One region of the Sporosarcina pasadenensis genome, then DNA from elsewhere that is predicted to be linked to it. Evidence: riboswitches for the same ligand, from Rfam matches in the RefSeq annotation. Region 1 holds a riboswitch; each other region holds the start of a gene.

What was found. Region 1 has a riboswitch for preQ1 ahead of queF (preQ(1) synthase). Riboswitches for the same ligand answer to the same signal wherever they lie in the genome.
Region 2: linked by a shared signal. The riboswitch ahead of queC (7-cyano-7-deazaguanine synthase QueC) and the one ahead of queF (preQ(1) synthase) in region 1 are both predicted to bind preQ1.
Region 3: linked by a shared signal. The riboswitch ahead of AB1K89_RS13530 (QueT transporter family protein) and the one ahead of queF (preQ(1) synthase) in region 1 are both predicted to bind preQ1.

What each region holds. Positions count from the first base shown of each region.
Region 1 covers NZ_JBFEGM010000004.1:119,271-131,505, reverse strand. Annotated here, with positions in the region: gene trhO (oxygen-dependent tRNA uridine(34) hydroxylase TrhO) at 1-134, shown strand, start outside; gene AB1K89_RS07555 (VWA domain-containing protein) at 312-1,757, shown strand; gene AB1K89_RS07550 (DUF368 domain-containing protein) at 1,934-2,752, shown strand; gene AB1K89_RS07545 (DUF5658 family protein) at 2,745-3,083, opposite strand; gene AB1K89_RS07540 (catalase) at 3,250-4,746, opposite strand; gene asd (archaetidylserine decarboxylase) at 4,939-5,724, opposite strand; gene pssA (CDP-diacylglycerol--serine O-phosphatidyltransferase) at 5,792-6,325, shown strand; tRNA gene AB1K89_RS07525 (tRNA-Ser) at 6,411-6,498, shown strand; gene recQ (DNA helicase RecQ) at 7,044-8,840, shown strand; gene AB1K89_RS07515 (queuosine precursor transporter) at 8,899-9,540, opposite strand; gene queF (preQ(1) synthase) at 9,557-10,054, opposite strand; PreQ1 riboswitch class I at 10,152-10,195, opposite strand; gene AB1K89_RS07505 (MFS transporter) at 10,231-11,388, opposite strand; gene AB1K89_RS07500 (diaminopimelate dehydrogenase) at 11,545-12,235, shown strand, end outside.
Region 2 covers NZ_JBFEGM010000013.1:60,511-72,745, forward strand. Annotated here, with positions in the region: partial or broken gene AB1K89_RS15665 (aromatic amino acid lyase) at 133-459, opposite strand; partial or broken gene AB1K89_RS15670 (type IA DNA topoisomerase) at 463-681, shown strand; partial or broken gene AB1K89_RS15675 (zinc ribbon domain-containing protein) at 1,561-1,797, opposite strand; gene AB1K89_RS15680 (type IA DNA topoisomerase) at 2,066-4,201, shown strand; PreQ1 riboswitch class I at 4,322-4,365, shown strand; gene queC (7-cyano-7-deazaguanine synthase QueC) at 4,373-5,038, shown strand; gene queD (6-carboxytetrahydropterin synthase QueD) at 5,035-5,460, shown strand; gene queE (7-carboxy-7-deazaguanine synthase QueE) at 5,457-6,164, shown strand; gene AB1K89_RS15700 (Fe(3+) ABC transporter substrate-binding protein) at 6,341-7,411, shown strand; gene AB1K89_RS15705 (ABC transporter permease) at 7,478-9,109, shown strand; gene AB1K89_RS15710 (ABC transporter ATP-binding protein) at 9,111-9,851, shown strand; gene AB1K89_RS15715 (MMPL family transporter) at 9,948-12,068, opposite strand; gene AB1K89_RS15720 (hypothetical protein) at 12,068-12,235, opposite strand, start outside.
Region 3 covers NZ_JBFEGM010000009.1:136,393-142,967, reverse strand. Annotated here, with positions in the region: gene AB1K89_RS13540 (excisionase family DNA-binding protein) at 1-188, opposite strand, end outside; gene AB1K89_RS13535 (DUF2512 family protein) at 296-664, shown strand; gene AB1K89_RS13530 (QueT transporter family protein) at 717-1,202, opposite strand; PreQ1 riboswitch class I at 1,209-1,253, opposite strand; gene AB1K89_RS13525 (SRPBCC family protein) at 1,377-1,793, shown strand; gene AB1K89_RS13520 (DMT family transporter) at 1,861-2,739, shown strand; gene AB1K89_RS13515 (CPBP family intramembrane glutamic endopeptidase) at 2,925-3,815, opposite strand; gene AB1K89_RS13510 (hypothetical protein) at 3,859-4,419, opposite strand; gene AB1K89_RS13505 (hypothetical protein) at 4,412-5,269, opposite strand; gene metG (methionine--tRNA ligase) at 5,592-6,575, opposite strand, start outside.

The DNA of each region.
Region 1 (12,235 bases):
GCAGCTGTTCGGATGAATGCCGTACACATCCGCGCAATCGATACTTTGTGGAACAAAATTTGACAGTGGAAGAATTTAATAAAAGAATTGAAGCTATTGCGGATAAACGTAGTGAAACAACCGCTGCAATGTAATTAATCTTTTCACACCCAGGTGCTTATAGAACCTGGGTGTTTTATTATGCCTTTGTTACCTATAAACCCCTTAATAATGGAAAAGTACATTTCGATAGATTCATTATATAAAAGATAGGGAACTAAATCATGTGCTTTCCGTATAGGTATTACTATTGTAGCAAGGAGGACGCTTGAATGAGAAAAGTTGTTTTTTCTGTATTTATTGGATTCACCATTCTTCTTGCTGGCTGTGTGAACGACGGCGAGCCTTCAAAGATAGAAGCTTCGGATGGTGAATCGAATAGCACGGTGAGCAGTAAAGAGAAACAGGGAGAAGTCGGGGGAAATGAACAGCAATCAGATACAGTTGACGTTACTAACCTGGCTTCGATTCAAATAGCGGAAACTGTGGAAGAAATGGCATCATTGCCACCGGGACAATTGACGAAGGACTTCACGGTAGATCAGGAGACATCTGTGTGGTCTAAAACAGAAGTGCCGGAACAAATCCGCGAATCATTTCTCGAAGAAATGAAAGCTGTGACGGAAGAAACGGAAGATCCAAAGCAAATCCACAGAGCTTTTATTAAATTGCTCGGAAGCCCTATATATAATGAATATGCCGGTCCGTTAGCCGTTTTTCATCCTTCATTCGCAGAGCCTATTCTTCCTGAGCCATATGAGCTGACAGAAGTAGGAGTTGCCCAGTCTCCTCCTACAAAAGCTTTAATCTTATTGGATGCAAGTTCCAGCATGCTTCTTCAAGCAGATGGACGATTAAAAATGGACATTGCAAAAAGTGCTGTAAAAAGCTTTGCATCGACAATCGGACAAAATAGTGAAGTGTCATTATATGTATATGGACACGCTGGCACCCAAAACAAATCCGATAAACAATTGTCATGTGGAACAATTGACGAAGTGTATCCATTAGGTGAGTATGATGAGAAAAAATTTAATGAGTCGGTAGAGGACGTCAAGGCAAGTGGTTGGACTCCACTGGCAGAAGCAATAAAACAAGCGCGCCTCGATCATGAAAAGACTTCGGAAGATATTACGGTTTATATTGTAAGCGATGGGGCGGAAACTTGCGGCGGTGATCCTGTCGCTGAAGCAAAAGCCTTTGCTGCTTTAGCGGCCGATCATCATGTGAACGTCATCGGTTTTCAAGTCGATAAGGATGCTGAAAGTCAGTTGAAAGCAGTAGCGGAAGCCGGCAATGGGACTTATTTGGCCGCGGATTCATTGGATGAAATGACTGCTGGCATTTCGAAGCTCTGGCTTCCCTCAGATATAGATTTAGCGACGTTAGTCTACAAGAAGCCGGTAGGATGGCCTCAAGCGATGGCTTTGCGTACCGTATCTGATTATGGCAGTAAGTTAATTAGAGCTATACGAGTCGAGAATGAACGATTTACTGCAGCGGCTAAACTGTTGGAAGAAGAAGGCTTTATTGATGCTGCTGTCAGAGATGAATTGAAAAAATTGATTGACAAACAAAAAGAGCAGTATAGCCGCTTGGTCAATGAGCTCGAGGAAGAAAAGAGGCAGCTCATAAACAATGAAGTTGAGAGAATCAATAAGAAAGTCGACGACTATTACGATAGAATGAAAGCCTTGAAAGAAGAGCAAAGTCAATAATAGGAGCAAAGGAAGGATTCGTTGAGTAATCTATCCTTTGCTTTTTTTGATGGTATAGGTGTCATTGATTACTGTTTTCGGACTATATAAAAACATTGGAATGGACTTAATATGGCTCACAGCAAACGGTAAATGGTATACTACTATCATTGAAAAGAAATTGGAGGAACAGATGTATGGAATGGAAGAACATTTATCGTGGATTCCTAATGGGAATCAGCGACTTGATTCCTGGTGTGAGCGGAGGAACGATTGCGTTCATTCTAGGCATATATGATCGATTATTACTTGCAATCAGCGGCTTTTTCAGTCGTGAATGGAAAAAGCATATCGGCTTTTTATTGCCGCTTGGCATAGGGATTGGCTTGACGTTATTGCTCTTCAGCAGGGTCATTGACTTCTTATTGAAAGATTACCCCCAACCGACCCAATTTTTCTTTTTAGGATTGATTATCGGAGTCGTGCCTTTCATTTCAAGGCAGGCTGGTGTCAGAAAGAATTTTAAAATCGGGCATTTTCTTTTGTTGCTTGCAGTCGGTGCTGCGTTGGCTTCAACAGCCTTTATCAAACCGGCTGAAACGGGGATTATCACATCCTTGACGATGCAAAACACAATAGGATTGTTCTTAGCAGGATGGGCAGGCAGCATGGCTATGCTATTACCGGGCGTGAGCGGTTCATTCATTTTGCTTTTATTAGGTGTTTATGCGACGGCTATCAATGCACTTTCTACATTGAATCTACCGATCATTATCGTCATCGGGGCAGGGGTCATTGTCGGCTTCATCGTTAGCAGCAGGATAATCCACTATTTATTGAGTAAATTCACTCATGCCATGTTCGCCATCATAATCGGCTTGATCATTGGTTCCGTATTCGTCATCTACCCAGGAGTCCCAGAAAGCGGGACGCCATTTGTAATGAGCGTCATCGCGCTTATTACCGGATTGATTGTTGCAAATATCTTTAATGCCGCTAGCCCATCGACTAAATGAATACAGACACGATGATAATCCATGAAATATGGATGAAAATCACTAGTGTGTAAATAATAAGGGTAACAGCGAGTAAGTTCTTGACCAATTGTGATGGCTTCGTAAAATGCATGAGGAAGAACAGCAAAATTGGAAGACTCGCTTTCATTAAATAAAATGCAATGACGTTCACATCGTAAAGTGAACGTACGAAGGGGTTCGCTTCTTGGATATGACCATAGCGAATGCCGAAATCTGTGAAAATCGCATCGATCATGCATAAGCAAAATAGAAGGAAACATGTATTCAATAACCGGTCATTAGAACTAGGAAGCGCCTTGGCCGTCTCCATATGTATCACTCCTGACATAATTGGCATTTGTCGTTAGGATATGGAGGGGAAGGGTAATTTATTCAAAAGGGCGATAGAAAGATTTTTCGGTCATATATGAATATCAATTTCTGGCAAGAAAAATGCCAACGAAAGAAAAATTCTTTCGTTGGCGTTTTTTTGTTTCTTAGTTACTAGCAACTTCTTGTTTAACCAATACATCGTCTATGGAGATGCCTAGTGCAGCTGCGACGCCTTCGCCATAAGCAGAATCTGCTTGGTAGCAGTGGCGGATGTGCCGATATTTGATTTCATTCGGCGCATCGCCAAGATTGCGGGCAGTATTGCCGAATAACGCTTGTTTTTGTTCATCGTTCATTAAATTGAACAGCTTGCCCGGTTGTGTGAAATAATCGTCGTCATCCTCCCGAAAATCCCAGTGCGCTGCATCATCATAGATTTTAAGTGGCGGTTCTTTGAAATCAGGCTGTTCCTTCCATTCTCCGAAGCTGTTCGGTTCGTAAGAAGTCCTGCTGCCATAGTTGCCGTCGACCCGCATCGCACCATCCCGGTGGAAACTATGAAACGGGCATTTTGGTGCATTGACCGGAATTTGATGGTGATTGACCCCGAGACGGTAGCGCTGGGCATCACCGTAAGAAAACAGTCTCGCTTGCAACATTTTATCAGGGGAGAAACCGATGCCGGGCACAATCGCTGCTGGTGTGAAAGCCGCTTGTTCCACTTCTGCGAAGTAGTTTTCCGGATTGCGGTTTAATTCGAACTCTCCGACTTCAATGAGAGGGAAGTCGGCCTTATACCAAACCTTCGTCAAATCGAACGGGTTATAAGGCATATTAAGTGCCTGTTCCTCCGTCATTACTTGAATGTACATCTTCCATTTCGGGAAGTTGCCATTGTCGATGCTTTCCAATAGATCACGTTGATGTGTTTCCCGGTCAGAGCCGATCAATTCAGTTGCCTGCTCGTCCGTCAAATTCTCAATCCCTTGTTGAGAGCGGAAATGGAACTTGACCCAAACACGTTCATTATTCGCATTGATCATGCTATACGTATGGCTTCCGAAGCCATGCATATGACGATATGTCTTTGGAATTCCCCGTTCACTCATAACAATTGTAATTTGGTGCAGTGCTTCAGGCAGGGAGGTCCAAAAATCCCAATTGTTAGTCGCGCTTCTCATATTTGTGCGCGGGTCTCTTTTGACGGCATGATTCAAGTCAGGGAATTGAAGTGGATCTCTGAAGAAGAATACAGGAGTGTTATTACCGACAAGATCCCAGTTGCCTTCTTCCGTGTAAAATTTCAGCGCGAAACCGCGAATATCGCGTTCGGCGTCTGCTGCGCCACGTTCTCCGGCTACAGTCGAAAAGCGAGCGAACATTTCTGTTTTTTTGCCGACTTCGGAAAAAATTTTCGCTCTCGTATATTGTGTAATATCATTCGTCACTGTGAAAGTTCCATAAGCACCTGATCCTTTAGCATGCATGCGGCGTTCAGGAATCACTTCCCGGTCGAAATGCGCAAGTTTTTCAATTAACCATACGTCCTGTAAAAGGACTGGCCCTCTAGGACCTGCAGTCATTGAGTTTTGGTTGTCCACTACCGGTGCCCCAGCAGCTGTTGTCAGTTTCTTTTGAGAATGATTATCATTGATTGTCATTGATAATGCCTCCTTGAATTAATAGTCTACTATCTTCTAATTCAATATAGCATATAGATTTTGTGAAATCTACAGTTAATTATAATCATTATCGATAAATAATTGATATAGTATAATTTTAATTAAATTCAACTGAAAATATCAAAGGTTTTGAATTAATATTTAGTACATAGAATAGCAACGAAGGCTTAATTATTGGGGCAGCACCCATTCTCCAACGGATTGTCCCAACTTCACTTCGGAACCCACCGGAACCGTCGGACGGAATGAACCGTCATTCTCCATAAACAAAATGACAGTCGACCCAAACGAGAAGTAGCCGAACTCTTCACCTTTCTTGCAAACTGTGGAGGAGTCCATTATATGAATGCTGTTGACATTCAATGCACCTACTTTGATCATCGTCATCCGGCCATGGGCTGTCGAAAGTTCGGAAATGATCCGGTAGTTTGTGGCAAAAGGCTGTTTGCCCAAACGCAAGCCAAGATCGTTAACCGGAAAAGAAGTAGTCCCGAGCGCGTATCTGGAAAATAACTCGCCGTCATAGGGGTAGTGAAAATGGTGATAATGGCTTGGTGAGAGATAGAAAACATAAAAGAATCCACCTTTAAATGGAATTGCTCTCTTTTCTTCTCCCAATATCTGCTTTATACTATAAAGATGGTCCTTGATTATTAACGTCTGATTCATATCAATTGTCCCGAAATCTGTGACGACGCCATCGACCGGGGAAATCAGCGTATTGGCGCGCATGTCGATTGGCCGTGAACCCTTTTTCAGATTGCGCGTAAAATAAGATTGAAGGCTATCATAATGTTCAATCGGGAATTCGGCTTCCCCCTCGTTAATACGATATGTCCTTGAGAACGGTTTGATGAGCTTACGGCTTAGACGTGAGCTTGCAATCGTTTTTAATATGGCAGCAGATACGGGATGCCCGTTCAGTTCGACAAAACGGTTGAATAACATCTTTTTCATTATTTCAGTCTCCTTTGCTTTGAAATAGTTACCTAGTTGGAAAGAATATAAAACTGGAGGGATTGTCATGTTTTTATCCAGATACTTAGATTATACGAAAATAAAGGGCCAATTGGCGAATGCAATCACAATTACAAACTTAAGTTTCGGAATCATCGCAATTATTCTCATTGCAAGGGATCTTGGTCATATGAGTCTAGTCTTCATTTTCCTTGCCGCCCTATTCGACCGATTCGACGGTTTGGTCGCACGACACTTTCAATCCGAGTCGCTGTTTGGAAAGGAATTGGATTCGCTAAGCGACATTGTGTCATTCGGAGTAGCTCCGGCACTTCTAATTTATATGACCGATTTATCTTCCATGCTATGGGTCGGTATAGCCGCGACTATTTTTTATATCGCCGCAGGGGCAATCCGTCTTGCACGTTATAACGTCAAGGAGTTTGATGGATCATTTTACGGAGTACCGATCACTGCGGCCGGCGTATTGTTAACACTGTCTTATTTCTTGAGCCCTTACATCGGCCCTCCGTTTTTCGTCATCTTCATGGTCTTTCTTGGCTTGGCGATGATCAGCAATGTCCGAATCGCAAAGGTGTAAACGACCGAGGGGGAACAATGTAATTTTCTCAATGATGAACTTTACATCTCCGTTTTAGGCGAGTATAATTTAAATTGTCTAAAATGGAGACGTACCCAAGAGGCTGAAGGGGGCTGACTCGAAATCAGCTAGGGCGTTCACGCGCCGCGGGGGTTCAAATCCTCTCGTCTCCGTACTATCTATACAAACGTTGGTATGACAGACTTTTCAAAAGTAGTGGCATACATTTTGGCATAAATAGTTATGTGTTTTTTGAAGTCGTACTCCCTTGTGAGGTGAGTAGGGCTTATTTTTCTTTTTATCTATGTTATGACTTTCCGGATTGTAGCGGAAGGCGGCGACTCCAGTGGGAAAAGCGTCAGCTGAAGACCCCGCAACGAAGCGAAGCACAGTGAGGAGGCTGAGTCGACGCCCACGGAAAGCGTCCGCCTGAAGCGGAAATCCAGTTACGATATATGTAAATGTATTTCAATTGGTGACTTGTCCAAATGTCTGCTATTCTATAAGAAAGCATCATTTTAAAAGGATGAGTGGCATGTCAGGTCTGGACCGGCATTGCCAGCAAGACAGAATTGGTCATTGAATTTCGTAAAACGGAATATCTCATCCGACGGTTTTTACACTATTAGTTGTCAATGATATACATAGCCGCGATGAAGAACGGATGCTACTGGAGTAAGAAAGATGGGAAAAGCGCCGAAACGAGGTGCTTTTTTCTTTGATTGATTATAAAGAGGTGATTCCGATCGAAAAAATAACTTCCGTATTATCTTCCTATTTTGGCTTTCCTTCATTCCGTACAGGTCAGGAACAAGCCATACGAAATGTGCTTGACGGAAAAGATACGCTCTGCGTCATGCCGACTGGTGGCGGAAAATCCATTTGCTATCAAGTTCCTGCATTGGTTATGGAAGGAACGGTCTTAGTCGTATCTCCGTTGATTTCCTTGATGAAGGACCAAGTGGATGCTCTACATCAAATTGGCATACCGGCAGCATACATCAATAGCACTTTGTCGACAGAGGAATACTTCGGAACGGTTGAAAATGCAATGGAGGGAATGTACCGCCTGCTCTACGTAGCCCCGGAACGCTTCGAATCCCCTTCCTTCATTCAGCAAATAAGCAAAATGGATATCCCGATGATCGCGATTGATGAGGCGCACTGTATTTCTCAATGGGGACATGATTTTAGACCGAGTTACCGGATGTTGAATAAAGTCATATCTTCATTTGATAGGAAACCGGTCGTATTGGCATTGACAGCAACCGCAACACCTGCCGTCCGGGATGATATATGCGACCAATTGCATATTGAAAGCGACCATACAGTAATGACGGGCTTTGAGAGGAGCAATCTCACCTTTTCAGTCATTAAAGGACAGGATAGGGACAAGTTCGTCAAAGATTATGTTAAAAAAAATGAAGGGGAAGCGGGAATTATTTACGCCGCCACACGAAAAGCGGTCGACCAGATTCATGCAACGCTTGAACGAAGTGGAGTTGCTGCCGCGAAATACCATGCGGGACTTTCGGATGTTGTTCGGCAAGGGGAGCAGGACCGGTTCCTCATGGATGAGGCAACTGTCATGGTGGCGACGAATGCATTCGGGATGGGCATCGATAAAAGTAATATTAGATACGTCATTCATTACCAAATGCCGAAAAATATGGAAAGCTATTATCAGGAAGCAGGCCGTGCGGGTAGGGATGGGTTAGACAGTGAATGTACCCTGTTATTTTCCTCACAGGACGTCATTACACAACGATTCCTCATTGACCAATCGCAAGATCAGCATCGGATTCCAGCAGAGCTTGAGAAGCTGCAGTCGATGATCGACTACTGCCATACAGAGTCATGCCTACAGAAATTCATCATTTCTTATTTCGGAGAGAAGGATGTACAAGAATGCGGCCGTTGCGCAAACTGTACAGATACTCGTGAAAGTTTTGAAGTTACGGTTGATGTGCAGAAGGTTCTGTCCTGTGTCATCCGCATGGGTCAGCGCTTTGGTAAGACAATGATTGCCCAAGTCCTCACAGGCTCTAGAAATAAAAAAGTATTGGAGTTCGGGTTCGAGAAATTGACGACGTACGGTCTGATGAAAGAACGGAATACGAAAGACGTTTCCGATTTCATCGAGTTTATCATTTCCGAAAACTACCTTGGGGTGGAAAACGGTCAGTTTCCGATCATATATGTCACTGAACAAGGCAAGGACGTATTGACGGGAAAAATAAAAGTGTACAGGAAAGGGACCGTCGAAACGAAGCAGATTGCAAAAGACGATCCTTTATTCAACCAGCTGAGGGCTCTTCGAATGAAGCTTGCCCAAGAGGCGGGCGTTCCGCCATTCGTCGTCTTCTCGGATAAGACGTTGCGTGACATGGCAGCTAAAATGCCTATTACAGAAGAGGCGTTTTTGGAAGTGAACGGTGTTGGGGCAGCGAAGTTGGAAAGGTACGGAGAAGCATTTATGGAAGAAATCAAATCATTTTCCGCCCAAACTAGTTGAGCTCAATAGGAAAAGCCGGTTCGATGTTCGCTTCGATCATGAACCGGCTTTTTTGATATCAGTTTTGCAATGAAATCGCTTGGCTCGTAATTTCAGGTTCCTTCTTCCTGCATATAGCGACTAGCAAATATACGACTGGCGTATCCAAAACGGCGATAATGAATTTAAAAACGTATTGGCTTGCAATCATGGCCAATAAAGCGCCGACAGGCATCGTGCCTGCAAAAGCAATTGTAATGAAAATCGTCGTATCGACGAGTTGACTAGCCATCGTAGACACGTTATTCCGGACCCACAACTTTTGATTGCCGTGTTTTCTTTTCAGCTTATCGAAAATGGTGACATCCAAGTTCTGGCTAATGAGATACGCTGCCAAGCTTGCAATCGTCACACGGAAGCCGGCTGTGAAAATCGTTTCAAATGCTTCCTGATGCTCATAAAAAGGGGCTGCAGGCAAATGGATGGCGATCCAAATGAAGCCGATCGAGAAAAGCTGCGCGATGAACCCAGTCTGGACCGTCTTCCTCGCAGCTTCCTTTCCATAGGCTTCGGTCAAAACGTCCAAAATTGGATACGTGCATACATAGATGATGGCGGCTGCCGGAATGACAATCCAGTCACCGATACTCATCAGCTTGACTGCTATGATATTCGATAAAATTAACAACCCGACAAAAATGCCGCTTAAATAATAGCGCATCTCAGTTGTTTCCTCCTCAACGGTTATCGATCTTTTCGGGATACATGTCGTGGTTCAACAAACGATGTTCCGCCATTTTCTCGTATTTTGTTCCAGGCTTCCCGTAATTGCAATAAGGGTCGATGGAAAGTCCGCCGCGCGGAGTGAATTTGCCCCATACTTCGATATAGCGGGGATCGATCAGCTTTATCAAATCATTCATGATGATGTTGACGCAGTCCTCATGAAAATCACCGTGATTTCGGAAGCTGAACAAATATAATTTCAATGATTTGCTTTCCACTAATTTCTTATCCGGGATGAAACTGATATACATCGTTGCGAAATCCGGCTGTCCTGTCATCGGACAAAGGGATGTGAATTCGGGACAGTTGAATTTGACGAAGAAATCCCGTTCTGTGTGCAAATTATCGACTGCTTCCAAAATGGTTGGGTCGTATTCATAATTGTATTTTGTATTTTGATTTCCAAGCAATGTTAAATCCGTTAACGTATTTTCATCTCTTCCAGCCAATTAAAAAAACCTCCCATAATAATTGTTGTAAGGGAGGGGCCATAGAGAACAGGAAAAAGAAAAGCCATGTCTCATAAATGGACATGGCGTAAATCCGTCATCCATAGTTTTTTATAGAGGGTCGCTATGAACCTCTCCCGAACAGGGTTATTCATTTCGTTTAAGACTTTAAACTATCATGGTTCTTCTGTCAATAGTAGACTTCTTCTCATTCCCATGATCGTATAAGCAGCGACGCTCAATAGAACGATACCTGTCAGCATGAACCCGCCTTTAAATGTCAGGTCCAAATAGCCGATAAGACTGGAGCCTGCGACGACCCCGATGGAAAAGAAGGCATAGAAATAGCCGTAAGCCTTCCCGCGGAACTCCGGGGAGGATGAGTCGATGAGCAAGGAGTTGATGGAAGGGAATAGAAATGCAAAACCTATTCCGTACAATGCCATTGCCAAATACAAGAGCTGCATCTCTGTAACTTGACTTAAAAACAACATACTCATCCCCATCATCGAAATACCGAAAGCCAACGTAATCATCGGCCGCACTTTATCGAAAATCCGGTTGATGGGCAATAGGAAAATTAAGATAGCGACGATGCCGAACGTGCTGAGAAGCAACCCTGTCGATTTCGTGTCAAATCCAAGAGCCTCGACCTTTAACGGAAGGACTAATGCGAGTACGCCTTGGGAAAACATAAGGAAAAAGGCGCCTGCAAATGCACGGATCATGCCAGGGTGCTTGAACAAATAGCGAATCCTGAAATGCTTCGCTCCTTCTATCTTTTCCCTTTTCACGAATGAAACTGAGCGCAATATGAAGAAGGCAGCAATTGCCAGGATGAACATGATGATGCCGTTCGTAGTCATAATGAAAGGGGCTCCCGTCTTTGAAGCGACAATTCCGCTGTAGGCAGGTCCGATGATTGCTGCCATCCCAACAAAGGCACCTGAAATGGCTACACTACGGCCCCTCTTTGATTCCTCGGCGCGGTTGGCGAGGAATGTAAATGCAGCAGGGACGATTAGCCCTTCCATGAAACCATGGACGAAGCGGATTCCAAGTAGGGAAACAGGACCCGAAGCGAACGCATAGAAAAGGAGGGAAATACCTGAAGCAAACAGGCCGACAAGTAAAATGACGAATGGGCCTCTACGGTCCGTCATGAATCCGGAAATAACGTTCCCAATTGTGTTAGAAAATGAATACATACCGACAGCCAATCCTGTCATGAAGGAAGATGCACCTAAAGATAGGGCAAAAGGACTCATGATAGGCAGTTGTGAAAATAAATCAAAGAAGGAAAAAAAGACGATTATATAAACGAAAGCACGCATGTGGAATCCTCATTTCAATTAAGTTGAATCATATTCTACTTTACCATGTATGTAGGAATAGGCAAAAGGACAGCTTGTGAACAAAAAGAAAAATTAGCAAAATGATTAGCGGAACGATAAAATGAGAGAATACTTTTACAGAGAGGGTTGGTCATGATGGTTTCGAAAATCAGAATTGGAATAGTTGGATACGGAAATTTGGGCAAAGGGGTGGAGTCCGCGATCGCTCAAAATGATGATATGGTGCTTGCAGGAGTCTTTACCCGAAGAGAGCCGAACGATTTGAAAGTAAAAAGTGAAGTGCCGGTATTGCGCTTGAATGAAATTGAAAACTATGTGGATGATATTGATGTAATGATATTATGCGGAGGTTCGAAAGATGACCTTCCTGAACAAGGACCCGCAGTTTCGAAACTGTTCAATATAGTCGATAGCTTTGATACGCATGCTAAGATTCCTGAGTATTTTGAAGCCGTTGACGAATCGGCTAGACCGAACGGAAAAACGGCGATCATATCCGTCGGTTGGGACCCGGGCCTATTTTCCATCAATCGACTATATGGGGAATCAATTCTGCCCGAGGGCGCGACGTATACGTTCTGGGGAAAAGGATTAAGCCAAGGGCATTCAGATGCAGTGAGGAGAATAGAGGGTGTAAAAGGAGCGGTTCAATATACGATTCCTGTAGAATCCGCTGTCGAAAAGGTGCGCAACGGATCACAGCCGGAGCTGACAACACGTGATAAGCATACGCGTGAATGTTTTGTTGTACTTGAAGAAGGCGCAGTCGAAGCCGAAGTGGAACGTTCCATCGTTACAATGCCCGATTATTTTGCAGATTATGATA
Region 2 (12,235 bases), on a different contig from region 1:
TCTAGTATTTTAATTACAACTAATGCCCTCTCCGCAATATAACTGGTCGTAATAACGAACCTACAATTTTCCAATTAAAAAAGGGACCAAACCCATCAATCAACAAACTGATAGGTTCGGTCCTTATCCTTGTTAGTTCAGAATATCCGAACGTAGTATAAATTGTGCCAACGCTTCTATTTCATCCGAAATCGCTCGATCACTTTTCAATGGCGGGCAAATTTCTCTAATTTTCTCCAAGTATTCTTTTGTTGCTGGAGCTAATTGGTTTTCTGCCCCTTCTAAATAAATAGCCTGCGATGCGCAAATCATTTCAATCGCAATTACTCTAGCAGAATTATGGATAATTTCCCGCGCTTGGCGAGATGCTATTGTGCCCATGCTGACATGGTCTTCTTGGTTGGCCGACGTAGGGATCGAATCGACACTTGCGGGATGCGCAAGAACCTTATTCTCAGACCAATCTTTCCTGAAGGTGCTTATATTACATGGGGTGTCGGCCATCTCGTGGAATTGAAGGAACCTCATGCTTACAATCCCGCTTGGAAACGATGGTCGCTAGGCAGTCTGCCTATCCTCCCCGACCGATACGAGTTTCAAGTTGCGAAGAGAAAGTTCAAGCAGTTTCAAATCGTGAAGAAGCTCATTCGCGGGACGGATACGGTCATCAATGCATGTGACTTTCACTTATCTTCATAAAATCATATATACATAATAAACAATCTTATCCTTATTAAGATACTACATAGATATCTCGCTATTCTTCCACTTGCACGTAAATAAAAAATGCACATAATCAGATTTAACACCTGGATTTATTTACATTTTCAAGTTTCTTTTATTCTTATTAATTTTTTAAACTATTGTCATTTAATTTGTACGATTGCTCAACCATTTCTAGAAAGTTGCTCCAAACCTCATTCTTTATTTTTTTAATAGTACGAGTATTTATATAAGTAGATTTAACAAAATCCAAATCAAAAAGTTCCAATACTTTCAAACAGATGAATGGAGCGCTTATAGATATTTTTAGTAACTGTTCAATTTTCTTAAAAAGTGGTTGGTTTAAATAATCCTTAATTGGATGGTCCTTGAAAATGTTATATATTTATTATAAAATTATAGTGTATAGAATATAAAAAATATTTATAAAAAAAGGAGTAAGGCATGAAGGTAGCTCTTATAGTTTCAACCATTTTCGTATTCATTACTTTGGCTATCGGACTAATTTTGACCATATCCGTCGCTAATTCTATGAATAAAGATTACAAGAGTGAAAAAAGTTTTTCTAGTTTACTATGGGTTTATGTTTTAGCAATCCCATTTATTGTTATATTGACTCTTATAGCTATATTTTTATTTACTTAACAACGGAGGGCGGTTCGGGACCAGTGAAAAAGTACATGTTTTTTTCATGTCTCAGGAACCGTCTAAGATTGCGTGAACTACCCACCACTTAACGCTTTGCGTTTGAAGTAGAGGCTTCTCGACTAATCGCTGCTTTTACTAGCCAACGAAAACTGACCGAGCTAACCCTCTTGTTCCAAGAATTCCGTTTCATCAGGACAAGTCCAGCATCAGCCGTCCCTCATTCTTGATGTTGATAGCGGCATACCAATCCCGGCTCATAACGAAGCCGCAATCGCAATCAAAAGTCCTTTCGGAAAGATGTAAGACAGCAATTACATGACCACAGGCCGAACACGTCTTGGATGAAGGGAACCATTTGTCTATCTTGATGAGTTGCTTACCTTGCTCATCTAATTTATACCGCAAGAATGTCGTGAACATCCCCCAGGAAGCTCCGTCGAACTATTTCTTGCATATTAACGCAAAGCTATGCGAGATTCAAGAACCATAATTGCCTTCCATCAAATAATTTAACGAAGCTTTATACAACCTTCTCTAATCTCCACCAGCAGGTGCCGACAAGCTATCCTTCTTCGGACTATACTTTTCAAATACCAATTAAGTAAACAACCACTCTTCCAAGCAGTTGTATTCCATCCTATTTTCCTACATAATGAGAAGAACAAGCGTTTCTTTTACTCAAGGAGGTGTCCTCATGAAACCTGTCATCCTAGCTGAAAAACCTTCCCAAGCGAAAGCGTATGCAGACGCTTTTTCCGTGCGGAAACATGAGGGGTACTTAGAGATTAACCCATGCCCGATCTTTCCCGAAGGTGCCTATATCACATGGGGTGTCGGCCATCTCGTGGAATTGAAGGAACCCCATGCATACAATCCCGCTTGGAAACGTTGGTCGCTCGGAAGTCTTCCAATCTTGCCTGATCGATACGAGTTTCAAGTGGCGAAGGGTAAGTTCAAGCAGTTTCAGATCGTGAAGAAGCTCATTCGCGGGACGGATACGGTCATTAATGCATGCGACGTCGACCGGGAAGGCTCGAATATCTTCTATAGCATTTATTATCAAACCGGTGCCCGGAATCAGACGATCAAGCGACTTTGGATCAATTCACTTGAAGTCGATGAAGTGCGGAAGGGGTTTGCGAATTTGCGCGATAACCGCAAGGATTTGCAGCTCTATGAAGAGGCGAAAGCCCGGCAGATCAGCGACTGGCTCGTCGGTATGAACGCCTCCCGCTTGTATACACTTTTATTGAAAGCGAAAGGGGTCCAGGAAGTGTTTCCGATTGGACGTGTGCAGTCTCCCACGGTCTACTTGATCTATCAACGGCAGCGTGAGATTGAAACCTTCATATCGGAACCGTTTTTCGAAGTGGAAGCGACGTTTAAAGCGGAACACGGTACTTACAAAGGAAAGGCGAAAGCGAAGGAGCCGAAACGGGAGATCATTCAGGAACTTCTTGCGAAACATGGAATCCAACCGAATTCGCCTGGCGTGATCACCTCTGTCACCCATACCGATAAGCGAACGCCGCCACCTCAGCTGCATTCACTGTCAACGTTGCAGGCGACAGCCAACCGGCGTTGGAAGATGAGCCCGGCGAACGTGCTGAAGACGATGCAAGGCTTGTATGAGAAGAAGCTTGTCACCTATCCACGAACGGACGCGCGTCATATTACGCCGAATGAATTTGCGTACTTGAAGGACCAAGTCGGCGATTACCAACAGCTGATCGGTCATCCCTTCCCTGTCGCTTCGTTTTCTCCAAAGAAACGGTATGTCGACAGTTCGAAGGTGCAGGAGCACTACGCCATCATTCCGACGAAGAAAGTGCCGACACAAGCAGTTCTTGGCAGAATGTCGCCGCTCGAGCGGAATCTATACGAAGAAGTCGTCCGCACGACGCTCTCCATGTTCCATACAGATTATTTATATACGGAGACGAAAGTGACGACGGATGTGAACGGCCTTCCGTTTTTCACTACGGGCAAGACAGAAAGGGATTTAGGGTGGAAGGCTTTATTCCAACGATCAAAGGATGAAAAGGACGACCCCGCTTTGCCGCCACTTCGTATGCAAGAGACCGTCCAATCCGATATTGGCATCAAGGAAGGCAAAACACAGCCTCCGAAACCTTACACGGAAGGTCAACTCATTGCGATGATGAAAACATGCGGGAAGCTTGTCGAGGACAAAGAGGAAACGGATATTTTGAAAGAAATTGAGGGACTTGGGACGGAAGCGACCCGAAGCGGCATTATCGAAACGATTAAAAAGCATGGGTATATAACCGTGTCTAAAAACATTGTGTCGATTACTGAGAAAGGCCGTGTGCTTTGCCAGGCGATTGAAGGGAATCTGCTTGCCAGTCCTTCCATGACAGCGAAGTGGGAAACATATTTGCAGAAAATCGGCAATGGCGAAGGAAGCGGACAGCATTTCCTCGATAATGTTTCAAAGTTCATTGCGAAGCTATTGGACGACGTGCCGAAGCAGCTGGAGGCTAAGCCAATCGATGCGACGAAAGTTCCGCCGCGGCAATCGAAATCGCGCGGCTCTTATCAAGCAACAGAAGTTGCCCCATGCCCAGTGTGTAAGACAGGCATGATTTTAGCCCGCAAAGAGTTTTATGGTTGCAGCAATTATAAAAATGGATGTAAACAGACTTTTCCAGGCATGTTCCTGAAGAAGAAGCTTACACCCGCACAAGTTAAACTCCTATGCACGAAAGGAAAAACGAATACGATCAAAGGATTTACCGCGAATAACGGAAACAAGTTCGATGCGAGCCTAGCATTGGAAAATGGAAAACTAAATTTGGTGTTTCAGTAAAGAAGAATTTGGCTGATGTGAAGACGGTATTAAACCGGACTTACATCAGCCTATTTCTGTTTGTATCCGATTGGTCCCAACCCCCTCCCCGGCCCACCTATGGTATTATGAACAAGGTTCCAAAAAGAGGTTCGCAAACTCCCTCTCTAAAAAACTAAGGAGATATGTACAATGAAAAATGTAAAAGCGGTGGTCGTCTTTAGTGGCGGTCAAGACAGTACGACATGCCTGTTTTGGGCATTGAAAAACTTTCGGGAAGTCGCAACGGTCACGTTCGACTACGGACAACGGCATTCGGATGAAATTGAATGCGCTCGAAACATTGCAGAAGAACTTGGTGTATCGTTCAAAGTGCTGGACATGAATTTGATCAATCAGCTATCAGCCAATGCGCTCACACGGGATGACATCGAAGTGACGGAAGTGGATGGCGAATTGCCGTCAACGTTCGTACCTGGACGAAATCACCTGTTTCTATCTTTCGCGGCGGTTTACGCGGATGCGATTGGCGCACGGCACTTGATCACCGGTGTGAGTGAAACGGATTTTAGCGGTTATCCTGATTGCCGCGACAATTTTATTAAATCATTAAATGTGACGTTGAATTTAGCCATGGATGGAAACTTTGTCATCCATACGCCGTTAATGTGGCTTGATAAGTCCGAAGTGTGGGAGCTGGCCGATGAACTGGGCGCACTTGATTTTGTGCAGGAGAAAACACTCACTTGCTACAACGGCGTTCCAAGTACAGGATGCGGAGAATGCCCTGCGTGTGCGCTGCGCAATGAAGGGCTTGCGGCATATCAAGCCCGGAAGAATGCAGGTGCAGGTAAATGATGCAGCAATATTATCCACAAGTTCAACATGACTATCGATTCGAATTAAATAAAGACATGCATTTTTCGGCTGCTCATTTCATTCCCCATGAAGAAGCTGGAAAATGCCAAGTGATGCATGGGCATACTTATTTTATTAATGTCACCATCGGAGGAAACGAACTAGATCCGCTCGGTTTTTTAATAGATTTTAAGCAACTGAAAGATCTTGTTCATAAAAAATATGATCATTCCGTATTGAATGAGCACCCTGAATTCCAACATACCTTTCCGACGACTGAACGATTGGCCGAACAAATTTGGAAGTCCATTCAGGACGTTCTCCGTACAAAAGACAATCGGCCTGCTTGCCTCCAAGTGATTGTTCGGGAAACGCCAACTAGCTATGTTGTTTATCGCCCGTCACGGGAGGAATTATTATGAAAATTCCTGTAATGGAAGTGTTTGGTCCTACAATTCAAGGTGAAGGAATGGTCATCGGACAAAAGACGATGTTTGTCCGGACAGCAGGTTGCGATTATTCTTGTGCATGGTGCGATTCCAGTTTTACATGGGACGGAACAGGCAAAAGCGTTTCGAAGCGCCCGCAAGACATTATTGATGAACTGAAGGCAATCGGTGGGCAGTCCTTTTCGCATGTGACGATTTCAGGTGGAAATCCCGCCTTGCATAAAGGGATCGGAGAACTGGTCGATCTTTGTCATGCAGAAGGTTGGAAAGTTGCCGTCGAAACGCAAGCTACGTTTTGGCAAGATTGGTTGTTGAACATCGACGACATCACACTTTCTCCAAAACCACCGAGTTCAAAAATGATAACCGATTTCAACAAACTCGATCATTTCATGGAGAAACTGACAGGTGCAAACGCAAGTCTGAAAATCGTTGTTTTTGATGAAACAGATTTTAAATTTGCGGAAGAAGTCCATCTCCGTTACCCGTCAGTCCCTTTCTATTTACAAGTGGGTAACGAAGATACGATAACAACAGATGACACCTATCTCGTATCCAACTTATTGAAACGGTTTGAATGGCTTATTGATTTGGCTGTCGCTTCCCCGGTCATGAACGACGCGAAGGTGTTGCCACAATTGCATGCCCTTGTGTGGGGCAATAAGAGAGGCGTTTAGAGCATTACCGCAAAGTATTAGGATAAATAAAAAGGTCGATTTTCATTTTTGTGAATCGACCTTTTTATTATATTTCATATATTATTTGTTGACTCTTATGCTCCCACACTTTATATTAAGAATGAGATTGAGAATCGTTATCAATCATAAACATAAGTTGGGAGAGGAAATAATATATGAAGAAAATTTTAATGCTCCTGCTTGCCTCTTTGCTACTCGTTCTAGCGGCATGTGGGAATAGTGCGAATCAAAGCAGCGGCGCAGGAGATAACGAGAAGCAAAAGAAAAACGAAAAATCCGAAGTGAATTTGTATACGAGCAGACATTATGACGTTGATAATGAGCTGTACAAAAAGTTTGAGGACGAAACAGGCATCAAGGTGAATGTAATTAAAGGTGAAGCCGATGAGTTGATCGAGCGGATCAAACGTGAAGGAACTGCTACGAAAGCAGATCTTTTCTTAACAGCAGATGTTGGCAGACTGTACCGTGCCAAAGAGCAAGGATTGCTTCAACCGGTGTCAAGTGACATTTTGTCGAAACAAGTGCCAGAAAAATTCCGTGATTCTGATGATATGTGGGTAGGTTTGACGAAACGCGCGCGTATTCTCGTATATAATAAAGATAAAGTGAAGCCCGAAGAATTATCTACTTATGAAGCGCTCACTGACGATGCATGGAAAGGACGTTTTCTCGTCCGTTCATCCGAAAGTGTCTATAACCAGTCTCTATTAGCTTCTTTCATCGAAATCGACGGTGAAGAAAAAGCGAAAGAATGGGCACAAGGCATTGTGAACAATATGGCACGCAGTCCGGAAGGCGGGGACCGTGACCAAGCGAAGGCCATTGCTGCAGGCATTGGTGACATTGCAATCATGAACACTTATTACTTAGGACAAATGATGAACTCTCAAGACCCGGAAGAAGTCAAAGTAGCAGAACAGCTAGGTATTTTCTTCCCGAACCAGGAAACGACAGGAACACACGTCAACATTAGCGGCGCTGGGGTTGTCAAAGGTTCGAAAAACGCGGACAATGCGTTGAAACTTCTCGAATTCCTAACTGGTGAAGAAGCACAATTTACATTTGCAGAAGCAAACTACGAATATCCTGTAAACCAAGACGTAGAACCAGCGGAACTCTTAAAATCTTGGGGTGAGTTCAAGGAACAGGAAATTCCACTCACAGTTCTAGGAGAAAATAACGCAAAAGCGATCATGATTTTTAACGAAGTGGGTTGGAAATAATAGTTTGTCCCCTGCTGCTTTTGCGGTAGGGGTTTATTGCGGAAAAGGCAAAGGATGGGTTTGGTCATGAATAGGCGAATTGTAAACGTGAATGGTTGGACAATCGGTGCGATACTCATTATTACTTTACTGTTTGTTCCTAATTTATCAATTGTTACAGGCGTTTTTACACCGGCAAGCGAAAATTGGGGGCATATTCGCGAATTCATGCTTGTAAACTATATTAAGTCTTCGCTCACACTTGTATTCTTTACGGCAATATTCACCATTGCAATAGGTCTAAGCCTTGCTTGGCTTATTGCACAATATGACTTTCCACTTCGTAATTTCATGAAATGGTCACTCATCTTACCTTTATCGATACCGCCATTCATCGGTGCATATACGTACCATGGCATCCTTAATTACACGGGCATCATTCAAAAGACGCTTCGAAATCATTTTGATGTAACGGTGAATCAATCTTATTTCGATATTATGAATGTCCCGGGTGCCATTTTCATTTATACGATTTTCTTATATCCATATGTTTATATGATTACGAGAATTTTCTTGTCGAATCAAGCTGCCTCTCTCGTTGAAAGTGCACGGACACTTGGGAAAGGCCCTATGGAAATCTTCCTGAAGGTTGTAATCCCCATCTCACGTGTATCAGTCATTGGCGGGGCAAGCCTAGTCATATTAGAAGTGTTAAATGACTATGGAGTAGTTAAGTATTTTGGCATTCAAACGTTCAGCACTGCAATCTTCCAGACGTGGTTCGGCCTAGGAGACTTAGATTCGTCCATAAAGCTTGCGGCTTGCCTAATGGGTATCGTCATTTTCATCCTTGTAATCGAGTGGGTTCTCCGCGGCGGGAAGAAATACAGCTTTTCATCGACAAAACTTAGACCGCTACCGCTCGTCAAACTGACTGGAAAAAAGGCAGCATTGGCAACAGCGTATACGCTAGTTATTTTTACGATCGCCTTTCTAATTCCAGTTCTTCAGTTATTGGACTGGGTTGTTCTCACATTCGGAAAAGTTCCGATGGAGGAAGTGCTGACATACACGAAAAATTCAATCATTGTTGCAGGAACAGCTGCAATTCTTATCATTTTGTTCTCCCTCATCATTGGGAATTTTAGCCGAATTACGAAGCACAAGTTTGCAAAAGTGGTCCCGAAATTAACGATTCTTGGCTATTCCATACCAGGTGCGGTCATCGCTGTGGCAGTCGTCACGACTTTTATTGCCATTGACCGGCAACTAGCACCTGTATATCAATTTTTAGGATTGGATTCCGCTCTCGTCTTAAGTGTTAGTTTAGTTATGCTAATTAGTGCATACATCATACGGTTTTTCGCAATCGGGTACAATTCGATAGAATCGGGATACACGAAAATCGGTACAGACTTTCGTGATGCCTCGCGTATGCTAGGTGCAAACAGTATGCGAACATTTTTCAAAATTGATATTCCGATGATGAAAGGCGCAATTATTAGCGGGTTCATCCTTACCTTTGTCGACATACTGAAAGAAATCCCATTGACGCTCATTTTGCGACCGTTCAACTATGATACACTCGCAACAAAGGCGTTCCAATATGCAAGTGATGAAAAAATCATGGAAGCATCACAAGCTTCCTTACTCATAGTCGGTGTAAGTGCAATAGCAATATTCGTTTTTAACAAACTGCTTAGAGAGGGGTCGGAATAATATGTTTATCGATATTCAAAATATGAGCTTCTCTTATTCGAATTCACCTGCCAATGCAGTCGAAGACTTCACACTTACGGTAAACAAAGGTGAAATCATCTCTATACTTGGGCGAAGTGGAAGTGGGAAAAGCACGATTCTTCGACTGATTGCCGGACTTGAGATGCCGAAAGGCGGTTCATTTACGTTAGCCGACAAAACAATATTTAACACCCACACATTCGTCCAACCCGAAAAGCGCGGCATTGGTATGGTATTTCAAGATTATGCGCTTTTCCCGCATATGAGCGTTAAAGATAACGTATTATTCGGACTCCCTAAAATGAGCCGTAATGATAAGTTGAAACGTGTGAAGGAAGTATTGGAACTCGTTGAGCTTGAAGGTTATGAAAAACGGTACCCGCATCAGCTAAGCGGTGGTCAGCAACAACGTGTAGCACTTGCACGTGCAATTGCACCACAACCTGAGCTCATTCTTTTGGATGAACCTTTCAGTAATCTAGACACCGAACTCCTAGTTAAAATACGTGAAGACCTTCGCCGGATTTTAAAGAAAGCGAACATAACCGCAATCTTCGTTACACATAACCAAAACGATGCTCACGTCCTTGCGGATCGAATCGTGAAGATCAAAGATGGCGTGATTGACCAAGTCGGACGTCCTTGCGATTTGCTGGGCAGTTCAACAGATGAAAAAGGCGATATCGAACTATTGCCTGAAAAAGAACTCGTAAGTGTATAAATGAGAGATTGAAGGGCTACGCATAGACGCTGGGAAACGAAAAGGGACTGTTACAGAAATTGGATTATCTCCGATTTCTGGACAGTCCCTTTTTATTTATCTAATCTTTTTCGGCCAAAAGCTCCATTTGCCAAGCAACACTAGAACTGCAGGGATCAATAGTGGCCGGACGATGAACGTGTCAATCAAGATTCCTAACGCCATAATGAACCCGAATAGCTTCAATTCATAAATCGGCATTGTCGCAAGCACTAAGAATGTCGCAGCTAAGATCAGCCCTGCAGAACTGATGACTCCCCCGGTACGCTCTACTCCTTTTCGCACCGCTTCGTCAAAAGGCATTGCCTTCAACTCTTCTCGTATCCTTGCAATGAGCATAATGGAATAATCGACGCCCAATGCAACAAGGAAGACAAATGCATAGAGCGGAATGCGGTAGTTAATTCCTTCTAAATTCAAAAACACTTCAAATAAGTAGTAGGATAACCCTAGTGTTGCCGCAAATGAAAGCAAAATGCTCCCGATCATGTAAAGCGGCGCAACAATGGACCTCGTTTGTAAGCCTAGCATTATCGTTATCAAAACGGTCATTAAGATTATAACAATCCACGTATCCCGATCATTAATATCCCGTACATCGGCATTGACCGCCGTCTCACCGGAAATATACATAGACGTGTCTGACAGGTTCGCATACTTCAAGATCTTCTCGCTGTCTTCCCGGAGCTTTAACACCGCATCAAAGGCTTCCTCATCATAAGGATTACCTTCAAATGTTATGGAGAATTTTGCTGCTTTCCCATCTTCACTTATAGGATTGCCTTGTGTCGTCACACTGGCTATGGAAGGATATTCTTCAATTCGTTCAATCACTGTTCTCATTTCTTCCATGCCAAACTCACTTTCAGTGACAAATAGCAATGTCCCCGGTGCCAAGCTACCCTTCGAGAAGTCCTCTCCTAATCGCTCATAACCTTCTCTGGATGAAAGGTCTTCCGGAAATGACGCGATTAAATCATATGACTCTTTCATATTGGTCATATTCCAAGCACCTAACGCAAGCAGCAATAGGATTGGAACCATGAATTGCCACGGCCTTTTCGTAACGACAGCCGCCACTTTTCCCCAGATCGTTTTCTTTTCGACTGTCTCCTCACCGTACTTCGGAATTAACGGCCAGAATGCCTTTCTGCCAATTACCGCAAACAATGCAGGCAATAACGTCAAGCCCGCAATAAGCATTGCACCTGCCGCAATTGCAAATACTGGTGCGAAATTACGGTACGGCTCATAAAGGGCAAAAAACAATGTCGCAACACCCAACAAGATTGTGCTGCCGCTAAAGAAAATCGGTTCTTTTACGTGGCGCATTGTTTCCCTCATCGCTACATTTGCATCCTCATGCATTTTTAATTCTTCTCGATAACGAGAGAAAATAAGCAATGAATAATCCGTAACGACCGCAAACAAAAGAATCGTCATAATCGACAGCGCCTGGCTATCAACGCCGAACCACCCTTGTGCAGTTGTAAAGCCGATCAACCGGTCGACAACTGCGTAAACGATTCCCGCGCCTACTAAAGGAATCAACGTCAATAGAGGCGAACGGTAAATGATTAAAAGCAAAACTAGAATCAGCCCTACCGTTGACAGCAACAAGACAATATCTGCTTGGCTAAACAGCTCCACCGCGTCTGATGCAATTCCGGCCGGCCCCGTCCAAGACAGTTCAATTGCATCGTCAATTTTACCGCCCACAGATTCTTTAATGGATTGAACTAATTTGTTCAGATCTTTTCCTTCAAGGGTTTCTGGTAATGTTAACGGAATGAAAAACGTCTTTTTATTTTCCGAAAGAAATGACGCGCGCTGCTCTGCTTGTAATTTGGATAAAGGGATGACATCCACTTCATCAAACGCTTTGTCCTCCTTCATAGATTCAATTGCTAGCGCGAAACTGAGAATTTCTTCATCTGACAGCTCGCCATCCTTATGGAATACTCCAAAGAGCAGAATGCCTCCGTCATTCGGAAAATGCTTTTCCAACTCATATCCCGCTACGATGGAAGGAGAGTCAGATGGCAAGCCGAAGTCTTTATTGGCTATGACATTTTCGTTACTGCCCGGTGCAAATACGGAAGACAAAATTGTGATTATCAGCCAAATCCCTATGGAGAACCACCAAAGACGTCTACCTCTTAATTTTCCTTTTTGCACTACCGTCTTCCCTCTTTCTCTATTAAAAATGTCACCAAAATAAATAGCGCAAAGCTAATGAGCAGAACACTGCCACCGACGATATAGAAGATGAGCGAGAACGTTTCATTCACACCGAATGGTTTCATAAATTGGAACCACATACCTGCAGTTAAACCTATTGATCC
Region 3 (6,575 bases), on a different contig from region 1:
TTCAAGTAGTCCTCAATCTGCCTTTTCAACGTTTCGAGTTGTGTGAAATAATTACTAAATTGATTTTGGTTGATGAAAAACTGTTCGCCGTCATGGACGGCGCGGATGCGTCCTTCCCATACATACTTTCGGACTTGCTCGGCAGGCATACCTAAATATTCTGCTGTTTCTTCAATCGTCATATACATCAAAAAAACCTCCTTCCGTTATTTATACATTATAATGCATCGATGAGCCTCCTCATATTTTGATCGTACTTGGGCAATGTTAAAAGAAGAGAATGGAGGCAATTATGATGAATGAGGAAACAAACGTGAACCACGGAAGGTCGCTTCTGATTAAAGCAATATTGATTTTTCCGGTTCTATGGATTGTGTTAACGGTTTTTAATGGCGTTTCTTTTTGGCACTCGACTATTTTAGGTATCGCTTTACTGTTAATTTCCTATCTGGGAGATTTGATGATCCTCCCAAGAGTGGGCAATATGACCGCGACGATTGGAGACTTGGCGTTATCGTTTATCGTTTTATGGGGTGGCTTGAATTTGCTTGGATATTCGGAAGCTATGGGAGAAGCATTTTTGGCAGGAGCTATTCTCGCTGTCGGGGAATACTTTTTTCACTCTTGGCTATTAAAAACACAGTACGGCAACACTTATGTATGAGTAAAAGAAAACAGAGAGCGGCGCTTTTAATGCCACTCTCTGTTTTTTAATCCTATATGAGTTTGCTGAAATTAAGTCGTTTATCCAATGCAGCCATAACAGGAATGCCGATTGCCATGACGACGAATTCGCCAACAGCGACGAATAGCCAAGTCAGTAAGAAAGGCCACTCCATTACAATGTTCAATTCCCATGCAATAATGAACATCGTGAACGTAAATACAAGTGTATTGAAAAACATCCGTCGGTATATCCCTTTGATGAATTTTGCGGATAGGATTGTAATTGATAAAGCGAGGATGGATTGTCCAACTCCAAATACGAGATCAATCGGACCTAACTCCGAAAAAAGCAGATTGGCGACAAAAACACCTAATACGACGCCGACGATATATTTTTTATTGAACACAACGAGATGATTGAACATCTCTGACAAGCGAAACTGAATGTTTGTGAACCCGAACGGGGCAATCAAAAACGTCACAGCAACATACAACGCAGCGATGATTCCGCTCGTTGCCATCGTTTTTACTTTCATATTCATTTCTCCTTAGTTTTTTTTCGTGGGATGGTTACGAACCACGCGGCAAAAAAGCCTGCCTATTAGTGTAGCATAGAGCTATTGGCCGTTCAATAGCCATTAATTTCAAGTGAAATTAAGGCTTGTATGATAAACTGAAGGAAACATTGCAACAGTACAGGAGGATACCATATGTCTGCGAATGAAATTAGGAAAACGATACTCATTGGGGCGACTATTGAAACGGTTTGGCCGTATGTGTCAACAGCGGAAGGAATCAGTGCTTGGTTCATGCCGAACGATCTGGAACCGGTCGAAGGGAAGGAGTTCACCTTGCAAGCGGGCCCCTGGGGAGAATCTCCATGTAAAGTGACGCAAGTTCAACCGCCGAACCGTTTGTCATTCAACTGGGGGAAGGATTGGCATGTTCATTTTCAATTGAAGGAAATCGATGGTCAAACCGAGTTGATGTTCATCCATGCTGGCTGGGAAGAAGGTAAGCAGACAGAGTTCGGTGAATCGCATGACGTCGTTCGACCGCGTATGTCTGAGGGCTGGAATGGACTTTTGGCAAAACTTAAAAATGTAATCGAATCAACAACCGAATAATTGAGAGAATTCATACACCCTTCTTCGATATCATGATATATTCATAATATCGGGGGAGGGGATTTCTTTGTCACAGCGAATTGCATTTATAGTTGTCTTATTAGGAGCGGTGCTTTGGGGAACGACGGGCACCGCGCAAACATTCATGCCGCAAACGGTGCACCCATTGGCGGTCGGAGCCTCAAGGCTTGCGGTCGGTGGTTTCACTTTGCTCATACTCATGCTTGCCCTTCGAAAAATTGACTTTCGGAACTGGCCATGGAAAGCGACGCTTCTTTCGGCGCTGGCGATGGCAATCTTCCAATATTGCTTTTTCACGTCAATCCGGTTGACGGGCATCGCCATCGGAACCGTAGTTGCGATCGGTAGTGCACCGATGTTTTCAGGGATTATTGAATGGTTGATCTTAAAGAAGCGCCCGACAAAAATATGGGTAACTGCAACATCCCTCGCCATTGTCGGCTGCGTATTATTGTTTTCGAATAAAGAGGGGCTCGTCGTCAATCCAATCGGCGTCTTGTTATCTTTATGTGCCGGACTATTATTTGCCTTTTATACGTTTTTCAGCAAAGAGGTGTTGGAGAAAGCGGAGGCGATCCCATCCGTCGCTGTCATTTTCTCAGTGAGCGCAATTATGCTAATGCCATTTCTATTCATCTTCGAAACGGAAGGGCTGCTTACTGTTCCTGGCATCTCGACAATGATCTATCTCGGCATCGCGACGACGAGTGTGGCATACGTCCTATTTTCCACCGGCTTACGGCATATCCCCTCGTCATCCGCGGTGACACTCTCGCTCGCCGAACCGCTGACTGCTGCGATTTTAAGCGTGCTCGTCGTCGGAGAAAGGTTGGATGTGATTTCATGGGCAGGAATCGCGCTTCTCTTAGGCGGAATCCTCGTTTTGACGCTAAGTGGTAGAACAGGAAAGGCTGCCGTTCAATAGGCAGCCTTACAAACGCATAAACCTATCAAATTCCGCATAAATTGCCGTATTTACGCATAAAACATCCCACTTCCGCATAAACCGCCGCAAAAGCGCATAAAACGCTAAATCAGCTCATAAATCAATAAAAGTACGCAAAAACTTCTCCAATTACGCATAAATTGCTGCAAACGCGCATAATCGTCTTACTCCGCCTTCATCTTCACATACATCCTCGTCGCGAAATACCCGAGAATAATAAGGAGCGTCGCTAGTAAGCCGCCTTCCAACCCGAACGCTCCGCCCGTCAGCCATGCATTCCCGTTCTCCGCCGAGACAGCATACATTCCATGCGGAGTCATTCCGCTCACCGCAAATCCGAAGACATTTCCTTGAAAGTAATTCCACGTGATGTGATAGCCGATCGGCAGCCATAAGCTTTTCGTTGCGTCAAACATATAGGCGAATAAAATCCCGACCAATGCAATGTTGATCAGTCCTAACACGCTGACGTTCGGATTCATGCCGTGCGCCAAACTGAACACGACAGCTGATACGACATAAATAAGCCACTTCGGATTTCCGCGACTTTCCATCGTCGACATGACATACCCTCGGAAAAAAATCTCCTCAGAAAAGCCGACAAAGATGAACATGACGAGAAATGATATTGAGAACAGAGAAAACTCGGGTTTAGTGAGTGAATTAAGTAACGTTATATTTCCGGTAGCCAATAGAATAAAGAAAATGATTGCAATTGACACCGCTCCAAGCAGGAGGCCGAAACCTAAATCTTTCAACGGACCCCTGAATCCAAGCTCTTTCAATGTCCCTTTATTCACAAAACGCCATAACAAAACCGTCGCGAGCATTCCGCCAACTGTCCCGCCGCCTTGCGTCAAAAGGAAAATCCATGGATGCCTGTCGAATGCGGCCATAATATCCATATCGTAATTTCCGTCTTGAAACGGGAAATCAATGAATGCCAACAAGACTGCGCCGGGCAAGGCGAAAATTTGCTGGGCGATGAACATCGCAACGAACGCCAAAAAAATTAGCCATCCTGCACGAACTTGGTTTGATTCGTTTTTGAACAAATGATAACCCCCTATAGTTCCTAATCTATGCCGCAAATAAGGCTCAAATGAGCGTATTCACCCGTAGTTGTTCGGGGCTGACTCGCCGTGTGGCTCCGACGAGCAATAAAAACAGAATGTCCATCACGAGCACGCCGATTAATGAAATTAATGCAAGAGCGACCCATCCGCCTCCATGTACATTCATGAAAAAGGATTGTATTGCCAAGGCGAAAAGATGGATCGCTACGTAAAATTTGAACGTGTTTTCCGTTCTTTTTTGCAACGCTCGGTCCCCAAAAGCTTTCACCACATCTTTTAACACAATGAACAAGTAATAACCCATAACCATTTTGAGGACTAATAGAAAACCGGAGTAAGTCGACCAGCCAAATGTAAGAGGTATCTCCGAAAGATTCACGAAGACGGAAGGCAATGAAACGAAAGCGCCGACCAATGCGACAAACTTCGCTTTTTTCGCTACTGGATACGCCTCAACAATTTTGGAACATCCTGAAAAAATTAGGATATAGCCGATTGGATCTGCTAATAGATCGATGCCGACATGGAGTCGGAAAAAGATGAATACATACCCCCAGAAGATTTGCCGCAATGCTTTATTCACCCGAATTCCTCCCCGTCTTTTCCTGTATAATCCTGTTGACATCCGCTTGTTTTAAATAAGGGTGCTGCCAATTGTAACCACCGTTGCTCGTGAATGGCTCGCCTGCCGCTGTCGTTCCCGATAGATGGATAGGGAAAGAAGAGGGGATTGAGGCAGCGGTTTGATCCAATTGCATTGCCACCGTGACATGTTCCGCTTCAGCTAAATGGATGGGAAGCTCAATGCCATCCAATGTTTTATCTTTTTGAATATGACTACCTGTAATGGATAGACGGAGCTCGTCTCCTAAGGCGTTGCGGAATGGGATTGAAATCTTTTGGATGGAAAGCGGTTCGGTTGCCCAAAATGTGTGTGAACTCTTGCCATCATTACTTCCCCCGCCTGATGATAGCTTGAGTGGAATCGGATCGTCCGAAGCAATAGATTCTGAAGGGTGGATGATGACTTCGCCGATGGATACGGTAGATGCCTTACCGTCTGAATAGTATACTTGCATCTCATTGAAAGAACGATCCTCGTCTGAATCATTTAATTGTCTTAATTCTACTGTTATACTTCTGAGCTCTTGATGTTTATAAGTGTCCACTGCGTGAGGGCTGGCCTCAGGATAGATAAAGTCACGCTGCGGCAGTCCTTCGACATCCCCTAGTACTATGTAATTGATGTAGGATTGATCATTTTTATTTGCCAAGTAATAAAAAGTGACATTGCTATGATGGCCAATTACCGCTTCAATATAATGATCGAGAAAAATAGGTTCTTTCAACTGTTTTGAGTAGGCGTACAATGAATTCGCAAGCCAACTAATTGAAATAAGACCGATTGCCACCCAGAAATAACGTTCTTTCATAGTCATTCCCCCTCCCATCCTTTTCTTTTGTTTGTTTATTGTCTCAAATGAAGGGAGAGATTGCACCATTTATTTGGAAGAGGAGAGTTTACCACCGCTCACACCATTGTTATCACCGCTCGGTAGGGGTTTATCACCGCTTAGAGTGAGTTTATCACCGCTCAACACGACTTTATCACCGTTCGACCATTTATTGGGTGTTTTCCCGCTGTTGGAAGGTAATTTTCCCTAGTGTACAAGTGGAAATAAATTTATCACCGACTCACTACAATTTCCCTCCACTTTCAAAAGAAAAAGCCCTCTCACAAGAGAAGGCCATAATTTATTTCACCTTAACAGATTGCTCCTTCAACCGTTCCAATTCCACGTCAATCTGCCCGACATCAATCCGTTCGAACAGCGGTTTGACGTCAACCAAAGCTCTACCGCTAAATTGAACTTCTCTCCATTCAAATTTCCTCACTCCTAACATCCTCCCCACGTCCTCACTCGAAAACGGCAGGAAAGGGGAGAGGAGCTGCGCCAAATTTGCAATGACGTAGACACACGTCGCCATTGTCCGCCCACACGCTGCTTCATCCTCTCTAATCTGAATCCAAGGCTTTTCGTCATCAAAGTATTTATTAGCCCGGCGGATAAAATCAAAAATCGTTTCGATTGCTTCTTTGGAATGGCCGTTTTCGATTTTGTCGCCGACAATACGGTAAAGGTCCACAACAGTCTTTTTAATATCCCCATTAACCTCGGCATCCGGCACAACCCCATCATACGATTTCTCGACAAACTTCAACGTCCGGTTAACGAAATTCCCGTAAGCGCCTAACAGCTCTGAGTTATGGCTATAAATGAACTCGCGCCATGAGAAATCGGCGTCCCTGCTTTCCGGAGCGTTCGCCGTTAAAAAATAACGCACTGAATCCGGATGATAGCGTTCCAAAATATCCGGCACCCAAACCGCCCAGTTTTGGCTCGTCGACAATTTTCGCTTTTCCAATGTCAAATATTCATTGGAAATGACATGAGTCGGCAATGCGTCTTCCTTGCCGATCCCCTTAAGGATGGCGGGCCAAATGATCGTATGGAAAGGGATATTGTCTTTGCCGTGCACGTAATAGGAAATCGTATCTTCATTCCAATACTCCTCGAAATCGACACGGTTCAAAGCAGCCCATTCCTGGCTCGCGGAATAATAGCCCGTCACCGCCTCAATCCATACATACACTTTCTTATCCTCATAACCTCTTACAGGTATTCCGACGCCGTTCGCCAAATCCCTTGAAGCCGCTCGGTCACGAAGTCCTTCCCG